DNA from 3 places in the Dyella terrae genome. Region 2 is predicted to be linked to each of the others. Evidence: riboswitches for the same ligand, from Rfam matches in the RefSeq annotation. Region 2 holds a riboswitch; each other region holds the start of a gene.
The links. Region 2 has a riboswitch for cobalamin ahead of btuB (TonB-dependent vitamin B12 receptor). Riboswitches for the same ligand answer to the same signal wherever they lie in the genome.
Positions count from the first base shown of each region.

Region 1: it holds a riboswitch for cobalamin, as region 2 does, so the genes downstream of both, DYST_RS12615 (ribonucleoside-diphosphate reductase subunit alpha) here and btuB (TonB-dependent vitamin B12 receptor) in region 2, are expected to answer to the same signal.
Region 3: it holds a riboswitch for cobalamin, as region 2 does, so the genes downstream of both, metE (5-methyltetrahydropteroyltriglutamate--homocysteine S-methyltransferase) here and btuB (TonB-dependent vitamin B12 receptor) in region 2, are expected to answer to the same signal.

Region 1 covers NZ_CP089414.1:2,907,559-2,918,014, reverse strand. Annotated here, with positions in the region: gene DYST_RS12645 (M56 family metallopeptidase) at 254-1,234, opposite strand; gene DYST_RS12640 (BlaI/MecI/CopY family transcriptional regulator) at 1,236-1,622, opposite strand; gene DYST_RS12635 (hypothetical protein) at 1,987-2,184, shown strand; gene DYST_RS12630 (SPFH domain-containing protein) at 2,190-3,053, shown strand; gene DYST_RS12625 (ribonucleotide-diphosphate reductase subunit beta) at 3,468-4,478, opposite strand; gene DYST_RS12620 (GIY-YIG nuclease family protein) at 4,690-4,986, shown strand; gene DYST_RS12615 (ribonucleoside-diphosphate reductase subunit alpha) at 5,076-7,565, opposite strand; cobalamin riboswitch at 7,719-7,931, opposite strand; gene DYST_RS12610 (energy transducer TonB) at 8,184-9,044, opposite strand; gene DYST_RS12605 (cation:proton antiporter) at 9,199-10,449, shown strand.
Region 2 covers NZ_CP089414.1:4,419,043-4,429,498, forward strand. Annotated here, with positions in the region: gene clpB (ATP-dependent chaperone ClpB) at 1-2,575, shown strand, start outside; cobalamin riboswitch at 3,690-3,925, shown strand; gene btuB (TonB-dependent vitamin B12 receptor) at 3,955-5,907, shown strand; gene DYST_RS19420 (hypothetical protein) at 5,974-6,555, shown strand; gene cobO (cob(I)yrinic acid a,c-diamide adenosyltransferase) at 6,552-7,172, shown strand; gene DYST_RS19430 (cobyrinate a,c-diamide synthase) at 7,218-8,183, shown strand; gene DYST_RS24080 (hypothetical protein) at 8,065-8,517, shown strand; gene cbiB (adenosylcobinamide-phosphate synthase CbiB) at 8,517-9,443, shown strand; gene cobD (threonine-phosphate decarboxylase CobD) at 9,436-10,434, shown strand; gene DYST_RS19445 (cobyric acid synthase) at 10,431-10,456, shown strand, end outside.
Region 3 covers NZ_CP089414.1:2,570,691-2,581,146, reverse strand. Annotated here, with positions in the region: partial or broken gene DYST_RS11160 (primosomal protein N') at 1-151, opposite strand, end outside; gene DYST_RS11155 (DUF3667 domain-containing protein) at 626-1,744, opposite strand; gene DYST_RS11150 (MATE family efflux transporter) at 1,885-3,252, shown strand; gene sppA (signal peptide peptidase SppA) at 3,382-5,244, shown strand; gene metE (5-methyltetrahydropteroyltriglutamate--homocysteine S-methyltransferase) at 5,323-7,611, opposite strand; cobalamin riboswitch at 7,819-8,052, opposite strand; gene DYST_RS11135 (ABC transporter ATP-binding protein) at 8,112-8,933, opposite strand; gene DYST_RS11130 (SDR family oxidoreductase) at 9,287-10,069, shown strand.

The DNA.
Region 1 (10,456 bases), 1.5 Mb from region 2:
GGCGGTGTCGCGGGCGTCAACGGAGTGGCGGGTGTTGGCGGCGTGACGGGTGTCACCGGTGTTGCGGGCGTAGCGGGTGTCGCCGGCGCGGTCCAGGCGTTAGAGGTTGCGGCGGGCGAAGGGGCATCGGCCTTCGCTTCTGTCACGCGGTAGGGCAGCACACCCATGGCGGCCACCAGCACCACGATCAGGCCACTGCGCAGGCGAGAGGTGGTGTCCTGGTCGCTGAGCTGCAGCAGGGTCAGGCGCCTTTTCAGGTTATGGAACGTCGGCGAGGCACCGGCCAGGCCAGCGTGCAGGGGTGCGCTACGCCAAGACGCAGCAGCAGGCGACCGTAGTCGTGTGGGGCGGCATCGTGCTGGTGCACGACTTGTGCGTCGCATGCTGCCTCTCGGTTGAGCGCGTACTCGCGCATCGCCCAGGACACCATGGGATGAAAGAAGAACAGCCGTTGCGCGATGCCGGGGGCCCAGCCCATCCACAGGTCGCCGCGACGCAGGTGGGTCAGTTCGTGAGCTAGCGCCAGGGCGGATTCATCCGTCGACAGGTTCTGGTTCGCGGGCAGTAGCACCACCGGCCGCCACAGTCCGCTGACCTGGGGCGAGCGGATGGCATGGGATACGCGCAGCGATGGGCAGCGCCTCAATCCCATGGTGCGTGCTTGTTCTGCGCATAGTGCCTGCAGCGCGGGATCCTCAAGCGGGCGCGATGCGCGCACGACTGCGCGTGCTTCTCGCCAGTGGCGAAAGGTGGCGATCAATTGCACGATCACACCAGCCAACCACAGCGCGAGCACGATCGGCAGCGCTCGAGACCACACCGTATGCGTCGGCGCAGCCGCAGATTCGTCGGTGGACTCGGCGGCGTAGGCGAGTGCTCCCGTCGGAAGCGTGCCGCTTTGACCAAGGCTGGCGATGCGGTGCTCGGTTGGTGCCGTGGTTGTCGTCATGACCAGAGTCGTATGGCCATCCGTTCGCGTGGTGGTGGTCGTCGTCGTTGTTGTAGTTGCGATGTGCTGGGGCGAGAGCAACGGCAGCGCCACCGGCGTCGGCAGCAGCAGGCCGAGCAGCAACTGCACGCTGAGCAGCCACCACAGCAGCGAACGCGTGGAGGATGAAAGACGCGGAAGCTGGCGATTGATCAGCCATACGATGCCGACCAGCAAGCTAGCCTGCAGGGATGTCCACGCAAGTCGTGCAACCACTTCCTGGGCGAGGGGAGCGAAGGCGATCATGTCAGGTGTCCTTGCGTCGTGTTTGCAGCTGGTGCACCAGTGCTTCCAGTTCGGCGAGTTCGCGGTCGCTCACCTCGGCGCGTTCGGACATCCACGCAACGAATGGCGACACCGAACCGCTGAGCGTCTTCTCCACGAATTGGCCGACAGCACTGCGCATGACTTCACCGGGACCGGTAGCCGGGCTGTAGCGGTACATACCCTGCACCTGCTTGCGACGCAGGTACGACTTGCTACGCAAGCGTTCCATCATGGTCAGCACGGTGGAGCGCGCGAGGCCGCGTGGCTCGCCGAAACCGGCCGCCACCTCGCCGACCGATGCGTCGTTGTGTTCGGCGATGTACTGCAGGATCGAGAGCTCCTGATCACCGATGGAAGGCTTGCCCATGATCATGATCCTGATGACTACAGCTGTAGTCACGCTACGCCTTGACTACAGCTGTAGTCAATAGGCCGATCGGGAGGGATTTGCGTCAGTGCTGACTTGTTGCAATGCACAATAATCGGCGTAGAGTGCGCGCCGTCCTCATCCGATAGCGCGCCTGGAGTGCGCTGATATGACGGTCACCTCGCCACATACCGCTGACCTGTTCCGCCACATTCGTCGACGACTTCTTTTGACGGGTTAGCAACCTCTCCTTTTCCTTCGCGCATCGCTCGATGGCGGCACGTTCAACGCGCCGTTGGCGATCGGTCGCGAACACGCATCCGGACGGCGCTCGCCGAACGATTCATCACACACGGGGAAAACCATGAAGACGCTTGTCGATTGGCCGGCGCGACGGCTTTGGCCGTTCGTGTTCTGCCTGCTGCTGTACGTCGGTCTCATCGGACCGGAACTGATCTCGGCCGCCAGCACGTTGGCCGTGGTCGTAGGCCTGGTCGTGCTGGCCTTGCTGTTGGCGTGGGGCTACCTGCTGCTGCGCCGCGGTTTCACTCACAAGGAATGATCACCATGAAACGCCTGTTGATGTTGTCGCTCTCCGCCCTGTTGCTGGCCTCCTGCTCCAAGGTGCCGGCGGGCAATGTCGGTGTGAAGTTTCAGATGTACGGCGATGGCAAGGATTCGCTGCAGGAGCTGCCGCCTGGCCGTTACTGGGTCGGCTGGGGTTATGAGATGTACACCTTCCCCACTTTCACCCAGACGTACACCTTCACCCGTTCGCCGACCGAAGGCCGACCCACCGACGAGTCGATCAGCTTCCAGACCTCGCAAGGCCTGACGGTGAATGCGGACGTGGGCATCACGTATCACATCGATCCGTCGAAGGTAACGCTGATCTTCCAGAAGTACCGCAAGGGTATCGACGAGATCACGGACGTCTATCTGCGCAACATGATCCGCGACGCGTTGGTAAAGGAAGCATCAAGCCTGGACATCGAGTCGGTGTATGGCAAGGGCAAAGCCAACCTGATCGAAGCCGTGCAGAAGGACGTGAGTGACGAAGTCGCTGCCGTTGGCATCGACGTGGAAAAGATCTACTGGGTTGGCGAGCTACGCCTGCCGGAAAACGTGGTGCAGTCGATCAACGCCAAGATCCAGGCGACGCAGATGGCGGAGCAACGCCAGAACGAAGTGGCGCAGGCGAGGGCTGAAGCGGAAAAGGTGGAGGCTGAAGCGCAGGGCCGTGCGCAGGCTCAGATCACCATTGCGGAGGCGGAGGCGAAAGCCATCGAACTGAAGGGTGAGGCGTTGCGGTCCAACCCGAACATTGTGCAGATGTCGGCGATTGAGAAATGGGATGGGCATTTGCCGACGTATACGGGGAGTAGTGCGGTGCCTTTTGTGAATCTTGGGAGTGTGTCGGCGAGTAAGTGATGTTGCTCTTTCTCCCTCTCCCCTTTGGGGAGAGGGCTCAATCTAGCCCCGCCGTTTCGCCCATGCCGTCATCCCTGCGATGTGCAGCAAAGCTGCACGAGCCGTCAGCTTTGAGCTTGTGACCTTTCGGGCCCCCTGTGCGGCGGTGAGGGGTGGACGAGAAGGCCCGCAGGGGATCGGCACGGATGCCGATCCCTTTTCGCCAGGGCAGGAGCCCTGTCGAAAAGCCCGGCCACCCCTCACGAACTGGCCGGCATAGCCGGCCAGCGCCAAGTGGGGGTGCCCTTTCTTCGGGTTACTTTTCTTCGGGCAAGCAAAGAAAAGTGACTCGGCCTCCGGTAGGAGGGCGAAACGCCCGCGGCGTAGGCGGCCAGATTGCCGCAACGCGATAACTAAGCGACAACGCCCCTCACATCAGAACGACATATCAAACGCCACATCACCCTGCACACCCACCTGATAAGCCGAAACCCGACGCTCGAAGAAGTTCGTCACTTCCTGCACATCCTGCAGATCCATAAAGTCGAATGGGTTCTTCGCACCATACTTCTTCGGCAGATCAAGCTGCACCAAGCGCTGGTCCGCGCAGTACTCCAGATACTGCCGCATATCCTTCACCGAGAGGCCAGCCACGCCACCAGAAAGCACATCCTCGGCGAACTGGGTTTCGCAGGCGATGGCGTCTTCCAGCATCTCTTCGATCTGCGTGCGCATCTGGTCGTCGAACAGGTCCGGCTCTTCGGCGCGCACCGTGCGCACCACGTCGAACGCGAACGCCATGTGGCAGCTCTCGTCGCGGAACACCCAGTTGGTGCCCGAGGCCAAACCGTGCAGCAGGCCGCGCGAGCGCAGGAAGTACACGTAGGCGAACGCAGCGAAGAAGAACAGGCCCTCGATGCACGCGGCGAAGCAGATCAGGTTCAGCAGGAACTGGCGGCGGTGCTCGCGCGTTTCCAGCTTCTGCAGGCCCTGGATGGAATCGATCCACTTGAAGCAGAACTCGCCCTTCTGACGGATCGACGGGATGTTCTGGATCGCGTCGAACGCCTTGTTGCGCTCGGTCGGATCGGGAATATAGGTGTCCAGCAGGGTGAGGTAGAACTGCACGTGCAGCGCTTCTTCGTACAGCTGGCGCGACAGATACATGCGCGCTTCGGGCGCATTGATGTGCTGATACAGGTTCAGCACCAGGTTGTTCGCCACGATGGTGTCACCGGTGGCGAAGAAGGCCACGAGGCGATGGATCAGGTGGCGGTCCGCGTCGGACATCTTGGACTTGAGGTCCGTCGTGTCCAGCGAGAAATCCACTTCCTCGACCGTCCAGGTGTTCTTGATCGCGTTGCGGTACATCTCGTAGAACTCGGGATAGCGCATGGGGCGCAGGGTGAGTTCAAAGCCGGGATCGAGAATGTTCTGGGTGGACATGATGTGCCTCGTTGTTGTCGCGCGGATAGAGCGGCGCGTCTTTAGTTCTTTTTGCTCGTCATTCCCGCGAAGGCGGGAATCCAGTGACTTCTCTTTATTCCGCCGAAACGTGTCAGAGGAAGCCGCTGGACCCCCGCCTTCGCGGGGATGACGGTCGAAATGGGGTGTTCTTTGCTGCAAGCTCGGTCCGTGATCCAAAGGAACGGCCACCATGAGCGAACGACAGCCTTGCGTTTACATCCTTGCCAGCCAACGAAACGGTACGTTGTACACGGGTGTGACTTCCAATCTTGCTGGCCGCATTTGGCAACACCGCAACGATGTCGTTGAAGGCTTTACTCAACGTCATCAGGTCCATCAACTGGTCTGGTACGAAGCGCACGACACCATGGAAGCAGCCATTGTTCGCGAAAAAACCCTCAAGAAATGGATGCGCAGCTGGAAGATAAAACTCATCGAACAATCCAATTCTTGCTGGCGCGACCTCTACGACGACATCTGCGCTTGACCGCCACTCCAGGAAGGGCAGGAATCCAGCGTCTTTGGCATGGCCGAAAAGTCACTGGATTCCCGCCTTCGCGGGAATGACGATGAGGGTTACTGACAAGCCTCGCAATACTCCGGGTTCTCCAGCGAGCAGAACACGGCTGCCGTGGCCTCTTCCTGATCTGCGACAGGCGCCGGCTTCGCGACCGGTGCAGCCGAGACCGTGGTCTTGGCGATCTTGGTGGCCGGGCGCGAACGCAAGTAGTACGTGGTCTTGATGCCGGACTTCCACGCGTACATGTACATGGAGCTGAGCTGCCCGATGTTCGGGTTTTCCATGAACAGGTTCAGCGACTGGCTCTGGTCGATGTACGCACCGCGCGCGGCGCCCAGATCGATCAACGCCTTCTGCGGCAGTTCCCACACGGTGCGGTAGATGGTGCGCAGGCGCTCCGGAATCGCACTGATGCCCTGGATGGAACCTTCGGCCAGCTTGATGGCGTCGCGCACGTCGGCGGTCCACAGGCCCAGCGTCTTCAGCTCTTCCACCAGGTAGCGGTTCACTACGAGGAAGTCGCCCGACAGCGTTTCGCGCTTGAACAGGTTGCTCACCTGCGGCTCGATGCACTCGTAGCAACCGGCAATCGACGCGATGGTCGCCGTCGGTGCGATGGCGATCAGCAGCGAGTTGCGCAGGCCCTTGTCCTTGATCGACTCACGAAGTTCGTCCCAGCGCGCCTTGTCGGTCGGCGTGGCATTCGACCAATAGTCGAACTGCAGCTCACCGTTGGCCGCGCGGCTTTCGGCAAAGCCTGGGTGCGCACCGTTCTCCGCGGCCAGCTCGTTCGACTGCCACAGCGCGTTGTAATAGATCTCTTCGGCGATGCGCGTGGAAAGCATCAACGCTTCAGCCGAATCGAACGGCAGACGCAGCTTGAAGAACACGTCCTGCATGCCCATCACGCCCAGGCCGACCGGGCGCCACTTGTTGTTGGCGACCTTGGCGGTGTCGATCGGGTAGAAGTTCAGATCGATCACGCGATCCAGCTGGCGAACGGCGGTACGCACCGTGGCGGCGAGCTTGTCGAAATCGAACTGGCCATCCACCACGTGGCGCGACAGGTTCACCGAACCCAGGTTGCACACTGCCGTTTCATCAGCATTAGTGACTTCCAGGATTTCAGTGCACAGGTTCGACAGGTGGATGACGTTTTCCGGCTTCGCCGTCTGGTTGCTGGTGGCGTTGCTGCGGTCTTTGAAGGTCATCCAACCGTTGCCGGTCTGCGCCAGTGTGCGCAGCATGCGGGCGTACAGTTCGCGCGCCTTGACCTTCTTGGTGGCGAGGCCGGCGGCCTCCGCTTCACGGTAGGCCTTTTCGAACGTCTCGCCCCAGCTGTCGACAAAGTGCGGCACGACCTTGGGATCGAACAGCGACCACTCGCCGTCGGTTTCCACGCGGCGCATGAACTCGTCCGGGATCCAGTTGGCCAGGTTGAGGTTGTGCGTGCGGCGGGCATCGTCGCCCGTGTTGTCGCGCAGCTCGAGGAACTCTTCGATATCGCCGTGCCACGGCTCCAGGTACACGCAGGCAGCGCCCTTGCGCTTGCCGCCCTGGTTCACCGCCGCCACAGAGGCGTCCAGCGTCTTCAGCCACGGCACCAGGCCGTTGGAGTGGCCGTTGGTGCCCTTGATCAGCGAGCCGCGCGAACGCACGCGCGAGTAGGCCAGGCCGATACCGCCAGCGAACTTGCTGAGCTTGGCCACGTCGCCGTACTTCTCGTAGATCGATTCCAGAGAGTCGGCCGGCGAGTCGAGCAGGAAGCACGAGCTGAGCTGTTCGTGTGCGGTGCCTGCGTTGAACAGCGTCGGCGAGCTGGCGATGTATTCCAGCGAGGACAGCAGGCGATACAGCTCCAGCGTCTCGCCGATCTCGTTGCCGCCCAGCGCACAGGCAATGCGCATGAAGAAGTGCTGCGGCGTCTCGATGACCTTGCGCAGCTGCGGATGGCGCAGCAGGTAGCGGTCATAGACGGTGCGCAGGCCGAAGTATTCGAAGCGGCGCGTGGCGAGCGGATCGATCGCGTCGTTGAGCTTGCGCGAATTGGCGGAAACGAAGTCGCGCAGGCGTTCGTTGAGGATGCCCAGTTCCGAGCCGCGCGCGATGGACTGCGAGAAGCTCTGGATTTCCTGGCCGCTCACTTCCTTGTCGACAAACGCGCCCAGCAGGCGCGCGGCGAGCTGGCCGTACTCGGGTTCCTCGGCGGTGAGGGCGGCCGAGGTGCGGATGGACAGCTGATCCAGTTCCAGCGTGGTGGCGCCGTCGTACAAGCCGCCGATGGTCTTGAGCGCCACGCGCATCGGGTCGACCGCATGCAGACCTTCCGCGCTACGGGTAACGGCGCGGACGATCTTGTTCACGTCCACCACTTCCTGGCGGCCGTTGCGCTTGGTCACGCGCATCTGGCCGGGGTTGTGGGGTGGGGTCAGGGCAAAGGGGGTATCCGTGCGCGGCGCTTCGGCCACAACGGTGTCGGCAGAGAAAACGGGGGCGTCGGCGCGCTCGTCTTCACGCTCGCGGCCAGTGGTATCAATAGGTTGCATGGCGACTTCGCTCCAAGCTTGGTCATCAACTGCCTGCTCGCGCGCGCAGGGCTGAGTAAATGAAGGTGAAGTCTCGCGGACGGTCGAGCGGCAGGGCAGGCGCCCCGCGCATCGACGCACTTCCCCGCGGAAGCCGTCACCCTTCACCGTGGTGCGTGGCCACGGCTGTCGGCAGGTCTTCGGACTCGTGGACATGGGTCTTTCGACCCGCCTACTCGCTCCCGCTTCCCAGCCGCTGAGGGCCAGTGCGTTGTTGGCTTTCGTTTCCACTTACCGCTGCGGGGCAGTCCCGGATTTCCACCGGATTCCCTTTTAAACCAGTCCGACCATAGGTCTGAGATTGGCACCGACGAGGCACAACATATCGGGCTACCTCGGGCCGGTCAACCCAATAGATTGTGGATTGAGCGTGGATAAGCCGGAAAACTTCAGGAGGGGGGGCGGAGTTAGGAAATGCGAGGAAATTTTCGCGTCGGAGGGGACTGGCCCGAAGCTCGCGTGAGCTCACCCGCAGACGACTTGACCCCGGCTGGGCAGGCAGGGGCTGCCGACCTCCAGCCGTCCCGCAGGCACCCGCACAGCACGCGGGTGGGTGACACAGAGGTCCTGACCGGGTTCTTAGCTGCCGCTGGATTCGGGCGCCAGTTGCGGTTGATCGCCCAGCGTGTGTAGCCCGCCAGTGGGAACCGTGTCTGGCGCGTCCGAAGCGAGTTGAGTGTGCTCGAGCCAGGGGATGCTCATACGGGGACCCGGGACATAGACCCGCCACACGCCGTAGTCGTCGGTCGGCCGCTCTCCCACGGGCACGAAGTTGACCGGGATGCGCACCAACCAGAAGGGCCGTCCCGCCGATTTGCCCTGCGTGGGCACGACATAGGTCGATTGCCTCACGCCCTTCACGGCAGCATCGGCAAGGTAATTGCGATAGCGGGCCATGTCGGCGGCCGGGGCAAAGGCACCCAGGTTGACCTGCTCGGCGGTCGCTTCCTGCACTGATCCGTCCCTGCCGACGCGGACCAGGACATATACCGTTCCCCAGAAGCGCTCCTGGATGGCCTGCCTGGGGTACTCGATCCGTGGCTGATCCTTGTGCGCGATGCGTTCGTCTTCCGGAACCTGCACGTCATCGAAACTGGTGCCGACGAGGCGTACCGACGCGTGCTGGTCGTCAATCATGCGTGCGACCAGGCGCAGCGTCATCTTTTCAGAGATGACGGTTGATACCGGAGAGGCGAACTGGAATTTCCAGCGCGCAACGTTCTGCTTGATTACGTCGCCAGCCTCGGCGGGCAGCCTCTCCGGGCGGTCCAGCGTGTAGTCCCGCACAGAGCCATCGGGATTGAGATTGACCACGCCGGTCACCAGCATGCTGGCCTCCTTCCGCTGATTGACGAAATAGCCGTCCTCGGCGCGTACCGTGGTCATAGACACCGTGGTCGCAAACAGAGCCAGCAGCCACATTCCTGCTTTAGAAGTCATACGTATTCCCCTTTGCACGGCCCGAGTCTATGGGAACTTGGCGGGATGTCGTGCAGGCGACTTGCGTCGCAATATTCTGCGTTGCGGGACTCAGGCTCTCAGTGCACTCTGTGGCGCTTGTTTGACGACACCGCACTCCCTCCGGAAGATGTTCATGGGTCATCCGCTTCTGCTCATCCAGCTCGTAGTGATCATCGTGGCCGCGCGTCTGGTCGCGACGATTGCCCGTCGCTTCGGTCAGCCGGCTGTGGTGGGCGAGATGCTGGCGGGGCTGGCGCTTGGCCCTATCGTGTTCGGCGCCATCGCGCCCACGTGGCAGCAGCGACTGTTTCCGGCGGACAGCCTGGGCAACCTGCAGAGCCTGAGTACGCTGGGCCTGGTCCTTTTCATGGTGGTGGTGGGCGCGGAGTTGCGCGTGCCGGCCAGTGCGCGCGGCGGTTTGCTGCGGCCGGCCGCATGGATCGGCGGCATCTCGGTCGTGCTGCCGATGGCGCTCGCCCTGGGTATCGCGCCGCTGCTGTATGCGAACTACGCGCCGCCAGGCATTACCAAGACGGCCTTCGCGCTGTTCTTCGCTACTGCCTGCGCCATCACCGCGTTGCCGGTCATGGCGCGCATCGTGAAGGAGCGCGGCCTCACCGACAGTCTGCCGGGGCGATTGGGTATTGCCGCGGCCGCCGTGGTCGATGTGCTTGCGTGGATCATGCTGGCCTGTGTGGTGGCATTGATCAGCGCGCATGGTGACTGGGCACCGTTCTGGCGCACCGTGATGGGTCTGGTGCTGCTACTTGCGCTGACGTGGTTCGTGCTGCGCCCGCTATGCGCGCGGTTGCTGGCGCGTCACGCCCCGGAAGGCAATGCGAACGCCGCTGTGCTCGCCTTCCTTCTGGCGGGGGCCTTTGGTTGCGCAGCCATCACCGAATGGCTCAACTTGCACGCCGTGTTCGGTGCCTTCCTGTTCGGCGTGTGCCTGCCGCGCGACGACCGCCTGCTGCACAAGCTGATCGAGCGCGTGGAGCACGTGACAGTGGCGACGCTGGTGCCGGTGTTCTTCGTGCTGGCGGGCCTGAGCACCAGTGCACAAGTGCTCACGGGTGGCGCAGGTGTGGCGTTGCTGCTGGTGCTGGCTGTTGCCGTGCTGGGCAAGCTACTGGGTGGCACGGCGGGAGCGCGCATCGCCGGGCAGAGCTGGCGCGACAGCTTCACCATCGGCTCGCTGATGAATGCGCGCGGGATGATGGAGTTGATCGTCATCAAGGTTGGCCTTGATGCAGGCGTCATCAACACCGCGATGTTCACCATCCTGCTAGTGATGGCCATTGTCACCACGATGATGACGACGCCGATGGTGATGGCGTCGTACGGGCGGGCGCGACACGGAACGGCGGTTGCGTCAAATCGCTGAGCAACCG
Region 2 (10,456 bases):
GGACAAACTCACGTCGCGTTTTCAGCAGGCGTTGGCCGACGCCCAATCGCTTGCTGTCGGACGCGACAACAACATGCTTGAACCGGTGCATGTCATGGCCGCATTGCTCGACCAGCAAGGTGGTTCAACGGCACCGTTGCTGACGCAGGCGCACGTCAACGTGCCAGCGCTACGCCAGCGCGTGAACGAAATGGTGGATCGCCTGCCGCGCGTCAGCGGGCAGGAGGGCAATGTGCACGTCGGCAACGAGCTGACGCGTTTGCTCAACCTTACCGACAAGTTGGCGCAGCAGCGGGGCGACCAGTTCATTGCCAGCGAACTGTTCGTGTTGGCGGCGGTGGAAGACAAGGGCGAGCTAGGCGCCGCGCTCAAGGCCGCTGGCGCGACCAAGGCAAACGTCGAGACCGCCATCGAGAAGATTCGAGGTGGCGAAAAAGTGCAGAGCGAAAACGCCGAAGACCAGCGTCAGGCGCTGGAGAAATACTGCGTCGACCTGACAGCGCGCGCGGAGAGCGGCAAGCTCGATCCGGTGATTGGTCGCGACGAGGAAATCCGCCGCACGATTCAGGTGCTGCAGCGTCGCACCAAGAACAACCCCGTGCTGATCGGCGAGCCGGGCGTGGGCAAGACAGCGATTGTCGAAGGGCTGGCGCAGCGCATCATCAAGGGCGAGGTACCCGAAGGCCTGCGCGATCGTCGCGTGCTGGCACTCGATATGGGCGCGCTGATCGCTGGCGCCAAGTTCCGTGGTGAATTCGAGGAACGCCTCAAGGCGGTGCTCAACGATCTATCCAAGAGCGAAGGCCAGATCATCCTGTTCATCGACGAGCTGCACACCATGGTTGGTGCGGGCAAGGCCGATGGTGCGATGGATGCAGGCAACATGCTCAAGCCTGCGCTCGCGCGTGGTGAACTGCATTGCATTGGCGCCACCACGCTCGACGAATACCGCAAGTACATCGAGAAGGACGCCGCGCTGGAGCGCCGCTTCCAGAAGGTCTACGTGGGCGAGCCCAGCGTGGAAGACACTATCGCCATTCTGCGCGGCCTGAAGGAGCGCTACGCCGTGCACCACGGCGTGGAGATCACCGATCCTGCCATCGTTGCCGCGGCCACGCTGTCCAATCGCTACATCCCTGATCGCCAGCTGCCGGACAAGGCCATCGACCTGATGGACGAGGCGGCGTCACGCATCCGCATGGAGATCGACTCCAAGCCCGAAGAGCTTGACCGCCTGGAGCGCCGCCTGATCCAGCTGAAGATCCAGCGCGAAATGCTGAAGAAGGAAACCGACGACGCGTCGAAGAAGCGCCTTGCCGATCTCGATACGGACATCCAGAAACTGGAGCGGGAGTTCTCCGACCTCAACGAGATCTGGAAGTCCGAAAAGGCTGCGCTGCAGGGCGCGACCAAGGTAAAGGAGCAGATCGAGGCCGCCCGCGTGGAGCTGGAATCCGCGCAGCGTCACCAGGACTACGCCAAGATGAGTGAGATCCAGTACGGCAAGCTGCCGGAACTGGAGAAGCAGCTCGCCGCCGCGCAGGCCGCCGAGAAGCAGGACTTCAAACTCGTGCAGGATCGCGTCACCGAGGAAGAAATTGCCGAGGTGGTGTCGCGCTGGACAGGCATTCCCGTCAATAAGATGCTGGAAGGCGAGCGCGACAAGCTGCTGCACATGGAAGACGCGCTGCACAAGCGCGTGGTCGGTCAGGACGAAGCGGTGCGTGCGGTGTCCGATGCGATCCGTCGTGCGCGTGCGGGCCTGTCCGATCCCAATCGTCCCAACGGCTCGTTCCTGTTCCTCGGCCCCACCGGCGTGGGTAAGACGGAGCTATGCAAGGCGCTCGCCGAATTCATGTTCGACACGCAGGATGCGATGGTGCGCATCGACATGAGTGAGTTTATGGAGAAGCATTCCGTGAGCCGCCTGATCGGCGCACCTCCGGGCTACGTGGGTTACGAGGAGGGCGGCTACCTCACTGAGGCGGTGCGTCGCCGTCCGTACAGCGTGATCCTGCTGGACGAGGTGGAGAAAGCGCACCCGGACGTATTCAATATCCTGCTGCAAGTGCTCGACGACGGCCGGCTTACCGACGGCCAGGGGCGCACGGTGGACTTCCGCAACACCGTGATCGTGATGACCTCGAACCTTGGCTCGCAGATGATCCAGGAGCACTCGGGCGATTCGGAAGCCGATTACCTGCAGATGAAGGCGGCGGTGTTGGGCGTGGTGCAAGCGCACTTCCGTCCGGAGTTCATCAATCGCCTCGACGAGTTGGTGGTGTTCCGCCCGCTGGAGAAGAAACAGATCCGCAAGATCGCCCTGATCCAGCTCACCTACCTGGAGAAGCGCTTGGCTGAGCGCGAGCTGCGCATGGAGATCAGCGAGAAGGCGCTGGACGTGCTGGCCAATGTGGGCTTCGATCCTGTGTACGGTGCACGTCCGTTGAAGCGGGCGATCCAGCAGCAGTTGGAGAATCCGCTGGCGAGGGAGATTCTGGAAGGGAAGTTTGTTGCTGGTGCGACGATTGTGGTGGATGCGGAGCAGGGGCATTTGACGTTCCGCAAGCAGTAACGTTGGGGTTTAAACATGGCGCCCGTTCTGTGGATGCAGGGCGGGCGTTTTCTTTTTCTGGGTTGGTGTCGATCTCGCGAGACTCTGCTCCCTCTCCCCTTCGGGGAGAGGGTTGGGTGCCCGCCTTATGGTTTCGATGAAATCGTCATCCCGGCGCAGGCCGGGATCCAGTTTCTGTATCGCTTGGTTGTCGCGACCTGGCTCGCCTGCGGCGGGCTTTCGCCCTCCTACCGGAGGCCGAGTCACTTTTCTTTGCTTGCCCAAAGAAAAGTAACCCGAAGAAAGGGCACCCCCACTTGGCGCTGGCCGGTGAAGCCGGCCAGTCCGTGAGGGGTGGCCGGGCTTTTCGACAGGGCCTCCTGCCCTGGCGAAAAGGGATCGGCATCCGTGCCGATCCCCCCTGCGGGCCTTCTCGTCCACCCCTCACCGCCGCACAGGGGGCCCGAAGGTCAAAAGCGCCGAGCCGAAGGCTCGTGCAGCGGAGCTGCACATCGCACTCGCAGGTCGCGTTGCGCCTGTTCTAGTGCTGAAAGCCAAGGCAGAAGAGAAAGACGATGCCGTTACGTGGCGAGTTCTCCATAGCGGTCGGGAAGCGTAGCGAAGCCTGCTTTAAGTCCTCTCCGCGACGGTGCGTTGCGAAGCGCGCCCACGCGTTCGGGCTTATCCCGTCGACATGCTGCGGGCGTTGGCCTGTCAGGCCATTTCTTTGGGTTACTTTTCTTTGGGCCAACAAAGAAAAGTGACTCGAGCGTCCCACGGGACTAGCTTCGCGTCCTCGGCAGACGATCGAAACGCCCGCTGCGTAAGCGGCCAGATCGCGGTTACGCACGAGGCGACAGCCGACCACTGACGACACTGGATCCCTGCCTTCGCAGGGATGACGGCATAAACGAAACGTCGAAGCGAGCACCCACCCCTCACCCCAAAAGGGAGAGGGAGCAGAACTGAGGCGCTATGCGCACTCCCAGCCTGCCCAAGCGACGACCTCAACAACGCAGCGAGACCAGCTCCAGCTCCCCCATCCCGCAATGCCACAGCCATCCATCCCCCCCATCCGAAGACCAGCGACAACACCACCAACCTCCAGCACAGTCCCCACCTTCCCCCGTCTGCTACCATTCGCCCCGCCTGAGGTGACCATCGGCCAACCAGCCGATAGTTGAAACGGGAATCCGGTGCGGCGCCAAAGTGCCTATTCCGGAGCTGCCCCCGCAACGGTAGGCGAGTGCGATCCAGGGGATCGACGGAGCGACAGGAAGCCACTGTGCCGAGCGCATGGGAAGGCGTCGTTCTGGAAGACACATGTCTTCACCCGCGAGCCCGGAGACCGGCCTCGAGGTATGACCAGACTGGCGGTGGGCCATGTTGGGGAGCCGTGCATGCTGCACGGGTGCCTAGCCTTCTTCCGCCTGCTCTTTTTTTCATGCAATCCGCGCGGGCAGGCGCGGTTGAGGAGCTGTGTTTTGGCCATCCGAATTTCCACGATCCGTCGTTCCGTGCTGGCGACGGCGCTGTTGAGCGTCATTTTTCCTGCGTTCGCTGACGACACGACCAACCTGGACGGCGTCGTTGTCACCGCTACGCGCACCGAACAGACCCAAAACCAGACACTGTCGGCCGTCACTGTGATTGATCGCGCCGATATCGAGCGTCTGCAGCCGGCGTCGCTGGGCGACTTGCTGCGCGGTACGCCGGGCATGCAGATCGCCAACAACGGTGGCCCGGGCAAGTCCACCAGTGCGTTCCTGCGTGGTACCGAGGCGGACCACGTGCTGGTGATGATCGACGGCGTCAAGATCGGCTCGGCCACACTGGGCCAGGCGGCGCTGCAGGACATTCCAGTCGATCAGATCGAGCGCATCGAAATCGTGCGCGGCCCGTTCTCCAGTCTTTACGGCTCGGAAGCGATCGGCGGCGTGATCCAGATCTTCACCCGTCGCCCGGAAGGTGCTTTCGTGCCGTCCTTCAGCCTGGGCATAGGCAGCTACCGTGACCTCAACGGTTCGGCGGGTTTCGCTGGTAAGAGCGGCGATGGCTGGTATTCGCTGGAGGTGTCGCACGACCAGACCCACGGCATCAATTCGTGCCGTATCGGTGCGGCCGAAGTGGGCGCTGCGTGCTTCGCCGACCAGCCGGACAAGGACGGCTATCGCAATACCGCGCTGACTCTGCAGGGTGGTTACAAGTTCGATGAGCAGTGGGATGCGGACGTGCGCCTGTTCCGCAGCGAAGGTCACAATTGGTATGACGGCAATTACACCGACTCCGACAAGAGCGCCACGCAGGTGGTGGGTGGCCGCGTGCACTATCGCCCGGCCAGCAACGTCAAGCTGACGCTCAGCCTCGGCACCAGCGACGATTTCGAGAAGGATTATCTCCAGGGTGCGTACGTCAGTCGCTTCGACACGCATCGCGACCTCGGCACAGCGCAGGCGGACATTGGCTTCTGGGGCGGCCTGCTCAGCACGGGCTTCGACTGGCAGCGCGATCAGGTGGACAGCACGGCGGGTTACATCAACCCATTCACGCAGGCTCCAATCGACAGCCGCATCAACCGCGGCGTGTTCGCGCAGTGGCAGCAGACCTTCGGCAGCCAGTCGGTGCAGGCCAGCGTGCGCCACGACGACAACAGTCAGTTCGGCAGCAAGAACACCGGCAGCCTGCTGTGGGGTTGGGACTTCACCCAGACCCTGCGCCTCACCGCCAGCTACGGCACGGCGTTCAAGGCGCCGACCTTCAATGACCTGTACTACCCGTATTACGGCAACCCGGACCTCAAGCCGGAAACGGCGCACAACATTGAGCTCGGTCTGCGCGGTAGCTACGGCTGGGGTTACTGGTCGTTGAATGCGTTCCGCAACAACGTGAACAATCTCATCACCTACGACGCTGCTACCCAGGCGGCAGCCAACGTGGACAAAGCACGTATCCGTGGCGCGGAAGGCCTGGTGAGCGGCCATGTCGCCGGCTGGCTGGTGACGGGTACGGCCACTTGGCTGGATCCGCGTGATGAATCCACGGCCTACGAAGGCAACCTGTTGCCGCGCCGTGCGCGCCAGACGGGTAATGTCGATATTGATCGCACCTTCGGCGATTTCAGCGTGGGTGGTACCTGGTTCGTGTCGGGTCGCCGTTACGACGATCTGGCCAACCAGCACCCGCTGGGCGCCTATGCGATCACCAATCTGCGCGTGGCCTACGCCATCTCTCGGGACTTCAAGCTACAGCTGGCGCTCAATAATGCGTTCGCCAAGAACTACGAGACCGCCTGGTACTTCAACCAGCCGGGTCGTAACTACATGTTGACCCTGCGTTATCAGCCTGCGCAGTAAGCCTTGACACCGGGCCCCGCATGGGGCCCGGTGCTGTTCCACGATGCATCGATCAGGAGAGCTTCCGTGAAAGCACTGTCGGTTTCCCGTTTCAACGCGCTCTGGCTGGTGCTGATGGCGGTGATGATCGCCACCCGCTTCAAGCACTTCGGCGATGTGCTGCACCTGCCCGATGCGTCGATGGCGGTATTCTTTCTCGGTGGTCTGTACTTGCGTCACCACTGGACCTTCGTGGTGATGGTGCTGCTTGCGGTCGCGCTGGACTGGGTGTCCATCAGCTTCGCGGGAGTGAGTGATTTCTGCATCACTCTCGCTTACTCGTTCCTGCCGTTGGCGTACGCGGTGCTGTGGTACGCAGGCCGTTGGTACGCACCACACATGGATCGACGCATGCTGTCGCTACTGGGTGCATTCGGCGTATCGCTTGTCGCTGCCGTGTTGTCGTTTGCCATCTCCAACGGCTCGTTCTATTGGCTGGGCGGCCGCTATGCGCAGCCGCACATGACCGAATACGTGTCGCGCTTGTGGCTGTGGGGGCCGCTGTTCGTGCGTACCACCCTCATTTACGTGGCTGTGGCGCTGGTGCTGCATGCGCTGATCGAGCGGCTCGCGTCGTCTTCCTCTGAACACGGGAACGCAAAGATATGAACGAGCACCACGACGCATCGACCCCAGAAGAGCGCCACCGCGAGCGCATGCAGCGGAAGAAGGAGCTGGTGGATCGCAAGATCGCCCGCGCCACCATCGAACGCGGCGTGTTGGTAGTGAACACGGGCAACGGCAAGGGCAAGAGTTCATCTGGCTTTGGCATGCTGGCGCGTTCGCTGGGGCACGGCTTCCGTTGCGGCGTAGTGCAGTTCATCAAGGGCAGCTTTTCCACCGGCGAAGAAGCGTTCTTTCGTCGCTTCCCGGAGGAGCTCGATTACCACGTGATGGGCGAAGGCTATACGTGGGAAACGCAGGACAAGGCGCGCGACATCCAGGCGGCGGAAGCGGCCTGGGCCGTGGCGGCAGGGATGCTCGCTGATCCCTCGTACGACTTCGTGCTGCTCGACGAGCTCAATATCGCGCTGGTGAAAGGCTACGTCGATGTGGCGAAAGTATGCGATGCGTTGCGGGCGAGGCCACCGCAGCAGCACGTAGTGATCACCGGGCGTGGCGCGCCGGACGCGCTGGTCGAACTGGCTGATACAGTGACGGAAATGCGCGTGGTAAAGCACGCGTTCCAGGCGGGCATCAAGGCACAGAAGGGCATTGAGCTCTGACGCGCCGTCCGGGCGTGTCGAGTGGGTAACGATCAGGAGTCATCGATGAGCGGCCAAAGCGTCTCGTGTCCGGCATTGCTGGTGTCTGCACCGGCGTCGGGGCAGGGCAAGACCTCGGTGACGGCAGCCCTGGCGCGCTGGCATACCCGCAACGGCAAGCGGGTGCGTGTGTTCAAGACGGGGCCGGATTTCCTCGACCCGATGGTGTTGGAGCGGGCGAGCGGCACACCGGTGTACCAGCTCGATCTGTGGATGAATGGCGAGGATGATGTGCGTGCGCGGCTGCATGAAGCGGCTGGCGCGGCGGACCTGATCCTTATCGAAGGCGTGATGGGCCTGTTCGATGGCGGCCTGTCCAGCGCCGATCTCGCGCAGCGCTTCGATGTGCCCGTGCTGGCCGTGATCGACGGATCCGCCATGGCGCAGACGTTCGGCGCGCTCGCGCTCGGGTTGGCGCGTTATCGCGAAGGCCTGCGCGTGCATGGCGTGGCCGCCAACCGGGTGGGCAGTGCATACCACGCACAATTGCTTGCCGGCAGCCTGCCGGGCGATTTGCATTGGCTCGGAGCATTGCCGCGTGACGCGGCGATGGCGCTGCCGGAGCGACACCTAGGCCTGGTGGCCGCCGCGGAGCTGAGTGATATCGATGCGCGGCTGGACGCACTGGCCGACGCATGGGCGGCGCATGCCTCCGCCGAACTCCCTCCACCAGTGTCGTTTCCAACCGCCTCGCGCTCTGCCGTGCCGAAGACGTTGCATGGAGTCCGCATTGCTGTTGCACGCGATGCAGCCTTCTGTTTCCTCTATCCGGCCAATCTCGACTTGTTGCGCGAGGCCGGTGCGGAGTTGCGGTTCTTCTCGCCACTGGCGGGCGAGGCGTTGCCTGCTTGCGATGCGGCATGGTTGCCGGGGGGGCTACCCCGAGCTGCACTTGCTGACGCTTTCGCAACAGGACGCCTTGCGTCACGAGCTGCACGCACACGTGGAGGCCGGCCGCCCATTGCTTGCTGAATGTGGCGGCATGCTCTACACGCTCGAATCGCTGGCGAGTGTCGACGGCTCCGCGTTCCCCATGGCGGGGTTGTTGCGGGGGCGTGCGCAGATGCAGTCGCGTCTGGGCGGTCTTGGTATGCAATGCGTGGCACTGCCTGAGGGCGAGCTGCGCGGGCATACCTTCCACTACGCCTTGGCGCAGATCGACGAAACACCTCTGGCCATGGCGAGTAATCCCGACGGCGGACCGAGCAGAGAAGGTGTGTATCGGCGCAAGCGTTTTACGGCGAGCTTCATGCACCTCTACTTTCCTTCCAATCCTGACGCAGCAGTAGCCTTGTTCCGACCATGATGACCGCGCTGGCCATGGTGTTGGCGGTACTGCTGGATGCGTGGCTCGGCGAACCACGGCGATGGCATCCGCTGGTGTGGTTTGGACGTCTGTCACGTTTCATCGAATCTCGCTGCCACGCCGATCGGCGCATCGCCGGTGTTCTGGCGTGGGCGTTGGCCGTACTTCCGCTGACAGCGGTGACATGGTGGCTGGATGTCTGGTTTCTGCATGGGGCCTCGTGGCTGTCGTTCGCTTTCGAGGTGTTCGTGCTCTATCTCGTCATCGGTTTGCGTAGCCTTGCCGATCACGCCATGCCTGTCGCACGTGCGCTTATCGATGGCGACCTCGTTGGCGCCCGCGCTGCGGTGGGGCGCATGGTGAGCCGGGATACCGGTGTACTGGACGATGCGCAGGTTGCCGCGGCGGCGACGGAATCGGTGCTGGAGAACGGCAACGACGCGGTGTTCGGCGCGCTGTTCTGGTTTGCCGTGCTCGGCGCGCCCGGTGCTGTGCTTTACCGGTTGGCCAATACGCTGGATGCGATGTGGGGTTATCGCATCGCACGTTACGAGCGCTTCGGCTGGGCCGCGGCGCGCATCGATGACGTACTCAATTTTCTTCCGGCGCGGCTCACCGCGTTGAGCTATGTGCTGCTGGGTGATGCGACGCGTGCATGGCGCTGCTGGCGTACGCAGGCACCGCAATGGGATAGCCCCAATGCCGGGCCGGTGATGGCGTCGGGCGCAGGTGCGCTCGGGGTGTGCCTCGGCGGTGCGGCGCCTTACGACGGGGTGTGGGAACTGCGTCCAGCGCTTGGTGAGGGTGAGCCGCCTGACGCGCATGCCATCGTGCGCGCGTTGCGGCTGGTTCGGCGCAGCGTTGCCTTGTGGCTGGGCGTGATGGTGCTGCCAGGACTCGTGCGATGGGGCGCTGGCCATGCTTGAGCATGGCGGACGCCTGCTGCAAGCGGCCCGTACCTACGGCATCCCACCAGATCGCTGGCTGGATCTTTCCACCGGCATCAGCCCGTTTGCATGGCCTGTGCCGTCGGTGCCCGCTTCGGTGTGGCAGCGTCTGCCCGAAGACGATGACGGACTGGTGGAGATCGCCTGTGCGTATTACGGCGCGTTGCACGTACTGCCTGTCGCCGGTTCGCAGGCCGCCATCCAGGCCTTGCCCGTGTTGCGTCCGCCGTCGCGTGTGGGCGTGATTGCGCCCGGCTACAACGAACATGCGCATGCGTGGCGCCGTGCCGGTCACATGGTGGATACGCTGCCTGCAAGCGCCTTGCTGGCTGACGTGTCGCGTTTCGATGTGATCGTGCTGATCCATCCGAACAATCCCGGAGGCGATCGGTTCGATCCGGCGGCCTTGCGCGCCTGTCATCAGGCGCTGGCATCGCGTGGTGGCTGGCTGATCGTCGATGAGGCTTTTATGGACGCGACGCCGGGCGAGAGCTTGTGCGGCGAGACGTGGCGCGAGGGTCTGATCGTGCTGCGCTCCGCAGGCAAGTTTTTCGGGATGGCCGGTGCGCGCGCGGGATTCGTCGCGGCGCACCCCGAGTTGCTCGAGGCGTTGCGCGACCGGCTGGGTCCATGGACGCTCAGCGGGCCGACGCGTTTCGTGTTGAAGCAGGCGCTTGCCGATGTGGCCTGGCATGGCGAGGCACGCGAGTGGTTGCGCTCGGCCAGCGATCGCCTGGCGTCGATGCTGTCGCGTTATGAGATGGTGCCCACCGCAGGCTGCGCCTTCTTCCAGTGGTGGCAGAGCATGGGTGCAGAATCCGTGCACGTGGCTTTTGCGCGGCAGGGCATCCTGACCCGGCTGTTCTCGACACCGGCCAGCCTGCGTTTTGGCCTGCCCGCCGATGCCGAGGCTTTCCAGCGACTCGACGAGGCGCTGCAATCACTCAAGCGGGAGAAGCCGTCGCTATGACTGCCGGTGTGCTGATGGTGCA
Region 3 (10,456 bases), 1.8 Mb from region 2:
CCCCGGCCTCGACTACGACGCCGACCGCTTTGCCCTTGCCGAACGGCACCAGCACCCGGCTGCCCGCGACCGCCTCGCCGGTGGCCGGCGGCAGGTAGTCGAACAGGGTTGGCAGGGGCACCGGCAGGGCAACGCGAAGGACGGCGGGCATGAATACCTCTTGGAGAACCAGTGTAACCGGCCCGTTGCACTGGACGGAATTCCAGCCGGGTGAAACGCACGGATCCACCGTTTGGCTGCCTGGCGATGGCTTGCGCATGCTTGCTGCCCTGTCATCTAGAAAGGACAGCTAAGTGACTAACGGCAGGGGGCTTTTCATGTTATCCACAACCTCTGTGGATAACTCTGTGGATGGCCCGTTGAGGGAGGCCTCTGGGGCGCATGAAAGCGTCCTTCCGTACGCGCTGTTCAAGTTTTAGCCACCAAAAAAACATCAATAAATACATTGAGTTGAGTTTTTTGCTTGGCTAGGGTTCATACAATTGCCATAGGCATGGGTCTTGCCTTGACAGCCATGTGACGCTGTGCAAAACCCCCGTTTGAAGCGCTTTACGGGCTTGCCGAAATTGCGTAGGTGCCCGGTTTGTGTGTGATTTGTGTCACAGAAAGTAGCCGGTGGCCGGGGTCAGTTCGTTACGCCCAGAATCGCTGCAAACGCGAGCGCTACCGAAGCCAGGATCGTGTAGCACCAGCCGACGAACAGGTACTTCACGATCGTCATGAACCAACCCTGCCGATAGACCTTCTTTTGCATGATCAGCAAATAGACCAGCGTCCAGACCCACAGGGCCCACTGCAGCAGGCGTAGCGGTGTGCCCACCCAAGCCGCATGGGGTGTCAGCCAGGCCTGCAGGGCGTACAGCATCATGCTCAGTAACAGGGACAGGAACAGGAAGGCGTGGCTGTGCAGCGCCACGATCAGGTGTTCCATATAAAGCCGGCGCTTGAAGAAGTAGGTGAACTTCAACAGCAGGGCAAACAGGGGCATCAGCACAAACATGGTCTGCGGCAGTGCATGGAACACAGAGGCTACGACGCGCTCCTCTGCCTCAGCCGCCTGCTCACCGCCGTTCGACATCTCTCGTATGTTGGACACGGCCCGCGCTCTGGAGCGATTGAGGCTGTGGTTGATAGCTGCGGGGAGCCACGGGATGTCGATCGCGAACGAGGTGAAGTCCATGTCTTCGACGGTGACATTGGGCATCGCTGGGGCATGAAGCTCGGCCAATCGATGGTTGGCGTGGTCGCGCTCCACGTTGACCAGACGGTTGTAATGCTTCGCCTTCTGGTCGCTTTGTCCCTTGGACTTCTCGATGTCCTGGCGCATTTGCTCAAAATGCGCCCGCACGGCGTCAGGGGTCGTGTCTTTGGCGAACTCACCGGTGCCGACACTCGCTTTGGAGCCGAACTCCAATAAACCGGAGCTCCCCATGACCAAGTGAGATACGAAGAAGGCCAGCAGGGCCAGCACGAACATCAGGCGGAACGGCGCCACGTAACGCTGGCGGCGGCCCGAGAAGCATTCCAGGGTGAGGAAGCCGGGCTTGAGGAACAGTGGTGGCAGCGTGTGGATGACGCGGCCGTCCACGTGCAACACCATGTCGAGGGTGTCTTCCACCATGTGATGCATAGGGCGCAGCACGGTGTGGATGGACTGCCCACACTCGTGGCAGAACTCGCCCTGCATGGGCGCGCTGCAGTTGGCGCAGTGCACGCCTTCGAACGAAACGATTTCTTTCTTCATGCCCTCTCCCCCCGGGATGATCAGCCGCGGATCTTGGCACAAGCGGCTTGCGTAGACAGCAGTCGTGGGGCGTTTCTGAAAGCGCTGTCGGTAAGGATGACGACAGGACTGGGTTAGACTGTCAGCCTAGGAGTCCTTCTATGCTGTCTTTCCGCCCCGATCGCGCCAAGGTGGCGCACGAGGTCGGCGCCACAGTGCGCCTTGCCCTTCCCCTGATCGCCGCGCAGCTCGCCGCGGTGGGTCCGAACTTCGTCGATGCCGTGCTCGCCGGGCACCTGAGTGCGCACGTGCAGGCGGCGGTGACCACAGCGGTCAGTATTTGGGCGCTGGCGCTAGTCAGCGGCCTGGGCATGATGATGGCGGTGCCGCCCTCGGTCGCCCAGTTGGACGGCGCGGGGCGCCGTCACGAAGCGGGTGCCGTGTTCGTGCAGGCGTTGTGGCTGGCCTGGGGCATGGGCATCGTGTTGTGGTTCCTGGTACGCCATGCCACGCCGTTGCTCGATTGGATTGGCGTGGTGCCGACGCTGCGCACCGACGTCATGCACTTCCTGCACGCCATCAGTTGGGCGGCGCCAGCGATGACGAGTTACTTCGCCATCCGCGGCCTGTCCGAAGGCCTGTCGATGACGCGTCCGTCGATGTACTTCGGCTTTGGTGGCCTGTTGGTGCTGGCGCCGCTGGGCTACGTGCTGATGTACGGCAAGTTTGGCCTGCCCGCGCTGGGCTCGCTGGGCAGCGGCATCGCCACCGCGACGGTGTTGTGGCTGGAGATGTTGGCGTTCCTGTGGTTCGTCATCAAGCACCCGGCCTATCGCGACGCCAACCTGCGCGGCGGCATGGCCTGGCCCAAGCCGAAGATGATTCTCGAGCTGGTAAAAATCGGCGGCCCGATGGCCGTGACGCTGCTGGCCGAGGGTGGACTGTTCGTGGCGGTGGCGCTGGCCATCGCGACGCTGGGCGAGACGGTGGTGGCGAGCCATCAGGTGGCGCTGAGCGTGGCGACCATTGCTTTCATGGTGCCGCTGGGGTTGTCGATGGCGATCACCGTGCGGGTGGGCAACGCGGTCGGCCGTGGCGATGCCCAGGGCGTGCGTTATGCCGGCCTGTGTGGCGTCGGGCTGGCGCTGTGCGTGCAGACCGTTTCCTCAACGGTCATGCTGACCCTGCCGCACGTGCTGGCGAGTGCGTACACACATGATGCCGGGGTGATCGCGCTGGCTGCGCAGCTGATGGTGCTGGCCGGGTTGTTCCAGTTTTCGGACGGCATCCAGGTCACCTCCAACGGTGCACTGCGCGGCCTCAAGGACACGCGGGTGCCGATGGTGATCACCCTGTTCGCCTACTGGGGCGTCGGTATGCCGGTGGGCTGGTGGCTGGCGTTCCGCCATGACATGGGCGCGCGGGGCATGTGGATCGGCCTGATCGCCGGCCTGACCATGGCGGCCATCCTGCTGTTTACCCGCTTGTACCGCAACACGTCCCGCGAACGCTGGCGCCGTACCCCCTAAGGTTGTTCGGTGCCTTACGTCCAATCCCAACGCGGGAACGGGTAAAGATGACGGGTATGTGCGGTTCGTACCACATGACCTTCACCACACGAACAGCTACGCTGTTGTGGACATCCTGAGGAACCTCGCATGGCGGAGCCCCGTACGAACGGCTTTTGGGCCTTTCTCTGCGTTCTTGGACGCGGTATCAACATCGTCAGGTTGACCCTTCTCAACCTGATCTTCTTCGCCTTCCTGTTTCTGTTCCTGCTGGTGCTGATTGTCGGCTTTGCCGGCACTCGCGCTGAGCACGTCATTCAGAGCGACAGTGTGCTGGTCATCAAGCCCAAGGGCGATCTGGTCGAGCAGTACAGCATCGACCCGATGCAGCGCGCGCTGGCCAGTCTGTCGGGCAACCCGCCCAAGCAGATCCAACTGCGTGACCTAGTCGGCGCCATCGATGGCGCGGCCAAGGACGCGCGCATTACGCGCATCCTGCTGGAGCCGGGCGAGTTGCAGGGTGGCGGCTTTGCCGCATTGCGCGAAGTGGGTGCAGCACTCGACCGCTTCCGCGCTGCCGGCAAGCCGGTGGTCGTGTGGGCGCCGAGCCTTGACCAGGGCCAGTACTACCTCGCCGCGCATGCCGACCGTGTGCTGGTCGATCCGCAGGGCGGGGTGATGATTACGGGCCTGGCCAACTACCGCTTGTTCTACAAGGATCTGCTCGACAAGCTCGGTGTGGACGTGCACCTGTTCCGCGTCGGCCAGTTCAAGAGCGCCGCTGAGCCGTACATCCTCGACCACGCCTCGTCCGAAGCTAAAGAGGCCGACAGTTTCTGGATGGGCGGCCTGTGGGATAGCTATATCAACGAGGTGGCCAAGCTGCGCAAGCTGGATCCGGCCACGCTGCGTACGGATATCGACACGCTGCCGGAGACGATCGCCAACGCCAAGGGTGATCTCGGCCAGCTCTCGCTGGAGCAGCACCTGGTCGATGGTGTGGCGACGCCGGCCGAAGTGAACGCCATGATGCGCAAGGAAGGCGTGCCTGCCGGCAAGAAGGGCGAGGGCTTCCGCCAGGTATCGCTGTCGCAATATGAAGGCACGATTTCCGAAGACGCCACGCAGACACCGGGCGTTTCCGTGGTGGTGGCCGAAGGCGAAATCACCGGTGGCAAGCAGCCGCAGGGCACGGTGGGTGGCGATTCTACGGCCGAGCTGATCCGCGCCGCGCGCGAAGACAAACGCACCAAAGCATTGGTGCTGCGCGTGAACTCGCCGGGTGGCGAGGTGTATGCCGCCGAGCAGATCCGCCGCGAAGTGGCGCTGACCCGCGAGGCCGGCATTCCGGTTGTGGTGTCGATGGGTAACGTTGCGGCCAGCGGCGGCTACTGGATCTCGATGAACGCCGATCGCATCTACGCCGAGCCCAACACCATCACCGGCTCCATCGGCATCTTCGGCATGATTATGACGGTGCCCGGCACGCTGGATAAGCTGGGCGTGAAGAGCGACGGCGTGGGCACCAGCCCGCTGGCGGGTGCGTTCGATATCACGCGTCCGCTCGATCCCAAGGTGGGCACCGTGATCCAGGCCACCATCGAGAAGGGCTATCGCGATTTCGTCGGCAACGTAGCCAAGGCACGCGGCAAGCCGTACGACGCCATTGATGCCATTGCGCAGGGGCGCGTGTGGACCGGCCAGCAGGCGCTGGATCGCGGTCTCGTCGATCAGCTTGGTGGTATCGGTGAAGCCATTGCCGACGCTTCGCAGCGCGCCAAGCTTGGTAAGGACGCACCGGTGCGTTACGTGGAAGAGCCGATGGGTGGCTTCGCACAGTTCCTGATCGGCCTCAACAACGATGCGATGGTGCAGATGGCGCAGTCGTACGGCGTGCAGTTGCCGTCGTGGGTTGCCCACATCAACACGATGGCGCCGGAACTGAAGCTGTTGCGCACCGCACAGGCGGGGCGCCCGAACGTTTACGCCTACTGCTTCTGCTCGCCACGTTGAGCCGTTGAATCTCGTCGCGCTACCGCGCGACGAGATTCGGATACATCGAGCCGCCGCTGGTTTCCAGCGGCGGATTTTTTATGCCTCGACAGCGGCCAGTTCACGCATGCGCCGTGCCGACGCCACCATGGCGACCAGGGCGGCACGCACTTCGGTCCAGCCGCGGGTTTTCAGTCCGCAGTCCGGGTTCACCCATAGCTGTTCCGGCTTGAGCACGTCGGCGGCCTTCTGCAAGAGCTCAGTCATTTCTTCGACATTCGGTACTCGCGGCGAATGGATGTCGTAGACGCCCGGGCCGATGTCGTTGGGATAACGGAACCGCACGAAGGCATCGAGCAGCTCCATGCGCGAGCGCGATGTCTCGATGGAGATCACGTCGGCGTCCATGGCGGCCACGGCTTCGATGATGTCGTTGAACTCGGAGTAGCACATGTGGGTATGGATCTGCGTGGCATCCTCCACGCCTGATGCGGTAAGGCGGAAGCTTTCCACTGCCCAGGCGAGGTACTCACTCCAATCCTTGCGGCGCAGGGGCAGGCCTTCGCGCAGTGCCGGTTCGTCGATCTGGATGACGTGGATACCGGCGGCCTCGAGGTCGAGTACTTCGTCGCGCAGCGCGAGGGCAATCTGGCGGCAGGTGGTGGAGCGCGGCTGGTCATCGCGCACGAATGACCATTGCAGCACCGTCACTGGGCCAGTGAGCATGCCCTTCATTGCACGCTTGGTGAGCGACTGTGCATAGCGCGACCAGCGGACAGTCATCGGTGCTGGTCGTTGCACGTCGCCGTAGATGATCGGCGGCTTTACGCAGCGTGAGCCGTAGCTCTGCACCCAGCCGAGCTTGGTGAAGGCAAAGCCGTCCAGTTGCTCGCCGAAGTACTCCACCATGTCATTGCGTTCGAACTCGCCGTGCACGAGCACGTCCAGGCCGATGTCTTCCTGGAAACGTACGCAGCGCTCGGTTTCGGCTTCGAGGAAGGCCTCGTATTCCTCGATGGAAAGCTTGCGGGACTTGAATTGAGCGCGGGCTTCGCGCACCTCATGCGTCTGCGGGAACGAGCCGATGGTCGTGGTGGGGAACAGCGGGAGATGCAGGTGCTGCTGTTGCGCTGCCTTGCGCGCGGCATGCGGAGAACGACGCGACAAGTCGGCCGCGTCGATGGCCGCCACACGCTCCGCCACGGCGGCGCGATGCACGCGTTCGGACTGCTGGCGGGCCAGCTGTTGCTCGCGGGCGGTGTCCAGCGTGGTGTAGGCGCGCACTAGCCCCTTCACAGCATCGGCCAGTACTCGAAGTTCGCCGATCTTCTGCGTCGCGAAGGCAAGCCATGACTTGAGGTCCGCGGGCAGCGCGTTTTCAACGGAGGCATCAACCGGTACGTGTAGCAGTGAACACGACGGTGCAATCTGCACGCGTTTACCGAAGCGGTCGTGAGCACGGCGGAATGTGCGGAGTGCGCGATCCAGGTCGGCGCGCCACACGTTGCGTCCGTCGACGAGGCCGAGCGAGATGATCTTTTCCTCGCCCAGTGCGTCGAGCACGGCATCGAGCTGCTCGGGTGCGCGAACGAGATCGATATGCAGGCCGTCGACCGGCAGCTCTGCAGCCAGAGGCAGATTCTCGCCGAGCGGACCGAAGTACGTCGCCAGCAGTAATTTCGGGCGCTCCACGGTGGCCAGGGCGTGGTACGCCGAACGGTAGGCCGCGTGATCGTCGCCATCCTGATCCAGCACCAGGCAGGGCTCGTCGATCTGTACCCATTCGGCGCCGGCCTGCTTGAGCTTCGCCAACAGTTCCGCATAGACAGGCAGCAAGCGCTCCAGCAGTGCAAGGCGATCGCTGCCATCCACGGCCTTGGAGAGCAGCAGGAAGCTCACCGGTCCCAGCAGGACGGGGCGAGCATCCAGGCCTTGCGCGCGGGCTTCCAGATACTCCGCGACTGGCTTATCGCCGCGAAGGCGGAAGCTCTGTTCCGCGTGGAGCTCCGGCACCAGATAGTGATAATTGGTGTCGAACCATTTGGTCATTTCCAGCGCATGCAGGTCGATGCCGTCGCGCTGCCATCCTCGCGCGAGCGCGAAGTAGCCGGCGTGCGCATCGCGCTCGACCAGGGAGCGATAGCGCTCGGGAATGGCATCGAGCAGGAAGGCAGTGTCGAGCACGTGGTCGTACAGCGAGAAGTCGTTGCAGGGAACGACGTCGGCGCCGGCGTCCCGCTGCAATGTCCAGTGCTTTTGCCTGAGTGCCGAAGCAGCTTCTTCCAACTGCTGCGACGTGGTTTCGCCGCGCCAGTAGGACTCCAGTGCATGCTTGAGCTCGCGCCGCGGGCCAATGCGGGGGAAGCCCAGGTTGGTAACGGTAGTCATGTTTGCGTGTCCTCGATTCGTGATGAATGAGGAACGAAGGAACTGCGCCAAAGCGATGCGGACAGCATCGACTTCCACGCCAGCGACCTTCGCCCCCTCGGGCGAACCGGAACAGCCGCGGGCGGGCACGGAGGCGCACGCCGTGGGCGCGGGCCACGGCGCGACATCCGGCCGCTTCCCCTCGGAAGCTCCAGGTCTGACAGAAGGGCGAGCCTTCTGGCCGGGGCAGGTCTTCGGGCTCGTGGACATGAAGCAGATCAATGCTTCGCCTACTGTTCGCCGCTTCCCGGCCCCAAGGGCCAGTGCTTATGGCGAAGGTCGTTTCCACACACCGCTGCGGGGCAGCGCCGGAATTGGCCCTTACGGGCCGCACCGGCTTCCCTTTTAATTTCATCCTTTCATCGCGATGAAAGGATGAAAACCACCAACGGCGCAAAAGTACGCCCGCGCGCCAGGGCGCGTCAAGCGATTTCCGCGGGGGATTGGACGGCCAGACGGCCCTATGCGATCGCTGCGCTGTAATAGTCGCCGTGGCGTTCCACACACACGGGCATGCCAAAAGTTTCGGAAAGCAGAGCGCCGGTGAGCACGTCGTGCTTGGCACCTTGTTTGTGCAGGCGTCCGTCACGGAGCAGGGCGACCTGCTGGATCTCGGGGAGAATCTCTTCTACGTGGTGCGTCACCAGCAGCAGCGTGGTGCCCTGACGCGCAAGGCCGCGCAGGTTCTCCAGGAAACGCCGGCGGCTCGCCATGTCCAGGCCCGCGCAGGGTTCGTCGAGCAGCAAGGCGCGTGGTTGATGCACCAGTGCGCGAGCAATGAGCACACGCCTCGCCTCACCGGTGGACAGGCTGGCCATGGTGCGCCCAAGTAGATGCGTGGCGCCGGCTTGATGCAGTGCTTCGTTCGCTCGCTCGCGCATGGTCCGCGTGACGTAATGGTCGAGCCCCAGCCGTTGCGCGGCGAAGAAGCTGGACAGCACGGCTTCGGAGACTTCGAGCGTCGCGTCGGTGGTGCAGTCGTGTTGCAGGGAGGGCGACACAATACCGAGCAGCCCGCGTAGATCGGAAACATGCCAACGATCGCGGCCGAATACACGCACCGGAGCGCGGCCGTCTTCCCGCGCGAGCGGGTACAGCTCGCGCGTGATCAAGCGCACCAGCGTGGACTTCCCCGCGCCGTTGGCACCGAGGATGGCGGTGTGCTGGCCAGCGCCAATGCGTAGGCTGAAGCGATCGAGGATCAATCGGTCACCGCGCATCACGCTGGCATCGTCGATGTCAAGCAGTGGCGCGTTGGCAAGTTCGTCGTGATGGGCGTTCATGCCGGACACGATGCACGTCCAGACGTCCATTTGCCAAGTGCCGAACATTTACTGCTGTGCTGCCTCTATCTGTTGCTGCTGCTTCTTCGCCTGTTCGTCCACGGTCTTCTGCACATCCGCCGCGCGTTGCTCGTCCTTCTTCATGTCGTCCCACGGCGTCGCGACGCGCGCGGTACTGGCGGCGGCAGGAGCGGACTCCGGTGCGGGCGCTTTGCCGGAGCAGGCGGTCAGGGAGAGCAGGCAAAGCAGGGGGGACTAGTCGTTTCATGAAAGGCCTCTCCGGTGGAAGGTCACACCTGCATGGTAGCGGGCCATGCTTGGCGCAGAACGTGTACAGGCTCTAAGCTCGACGCATGAACGCACGCATCGATGCCTGGCAGCTGCAAGGACACACCGCCCTGATCACCGGTGCCAGCAAGGGCATCGGTTACGCCACTGCCCGTGAGCTGGCCGGCCTCGGCGCCAACCTGCTGCTGGTGGCACGCGATGCTGATTACCTGGAACAGGTGCGTGTGGAGTTGCTGGACGACTTCCCCGGCATCGAGGTGTTGGCGTTCGGTGCAGACCTGGGACAACAGGAAGATCGCCTCGCCGTGTTCGACTGGGTCGCCGATCTCGGTGCGCCGCTTTCCCTGCTGGTGAACAACGCTGGTGGCAACCGTCCCGCGCCGACGCTGGCGTATCACGAGGACGAGTACCGGGCGATCTTCGAGCAGAATCTGTTCTCGGCCTTCGAGATGTGCCGGTTGGCGCACCCGCAGCTCGTGCAGCACGCCAACGCAGCCATCGTGAATGTGGGTTCCGTCTCAGGCGTGACGCATGTGCGCACGGGATCGCCCTATGGCATGACCAAGGCCGCCCTCCATCAGCTCACCCGCAATCTGGCGGTGGAATGGGCGGCCGATGGCATCCGTGTCAACGCGGTAGCGCCCTGGTATATCCGCACGCAGCGTTCCGAGCCGGCGCTTGCCGACGACGAGTACCTCGATGAAGTACTCGACCGCACGCCGCTGCGCCGCATTGGCGAGCCGGAGGAAGTAGCCGCAGCCATCGCTTTTCTCTGTCTGCCCGCGGCGAGCTATGTCACCGGCCAGGTGCTGGCGGTGGATGGGGGTTTTCTCAACTACGGGTTCTGACTCGCCGTCCGCGTGGGCTTAGTCACGCGGCGAAAAGGCGAGACAATCTGGCGCTGATCGCGCGTTTTCCACAGCGAATGTGGATGGGCTCATGGCGAGCCTGTGGATAGACCGCGCAAGTGCACGCCACGGTTGAAGTTTCATCATCATGCGCAAAAGATCGACAGCGGCCGATGGTTTTCCACAACGAATGTGGATGGCCTCTTGGCAAGCCTGTGGATAGTCGACGCAAGTGCGTGACAGCGCGAGATTTTTACCATCGTGCGTACTTTTGCAGCAGTGCTGACGCGTGGATTTCCACAGCTTGTGTGGATGGCCTATGGGCAAGCCTGTGGACAGTTGACGTAAGTGCGCGCCGGTACGAGATTTTCATCTTCGTGCGCATTT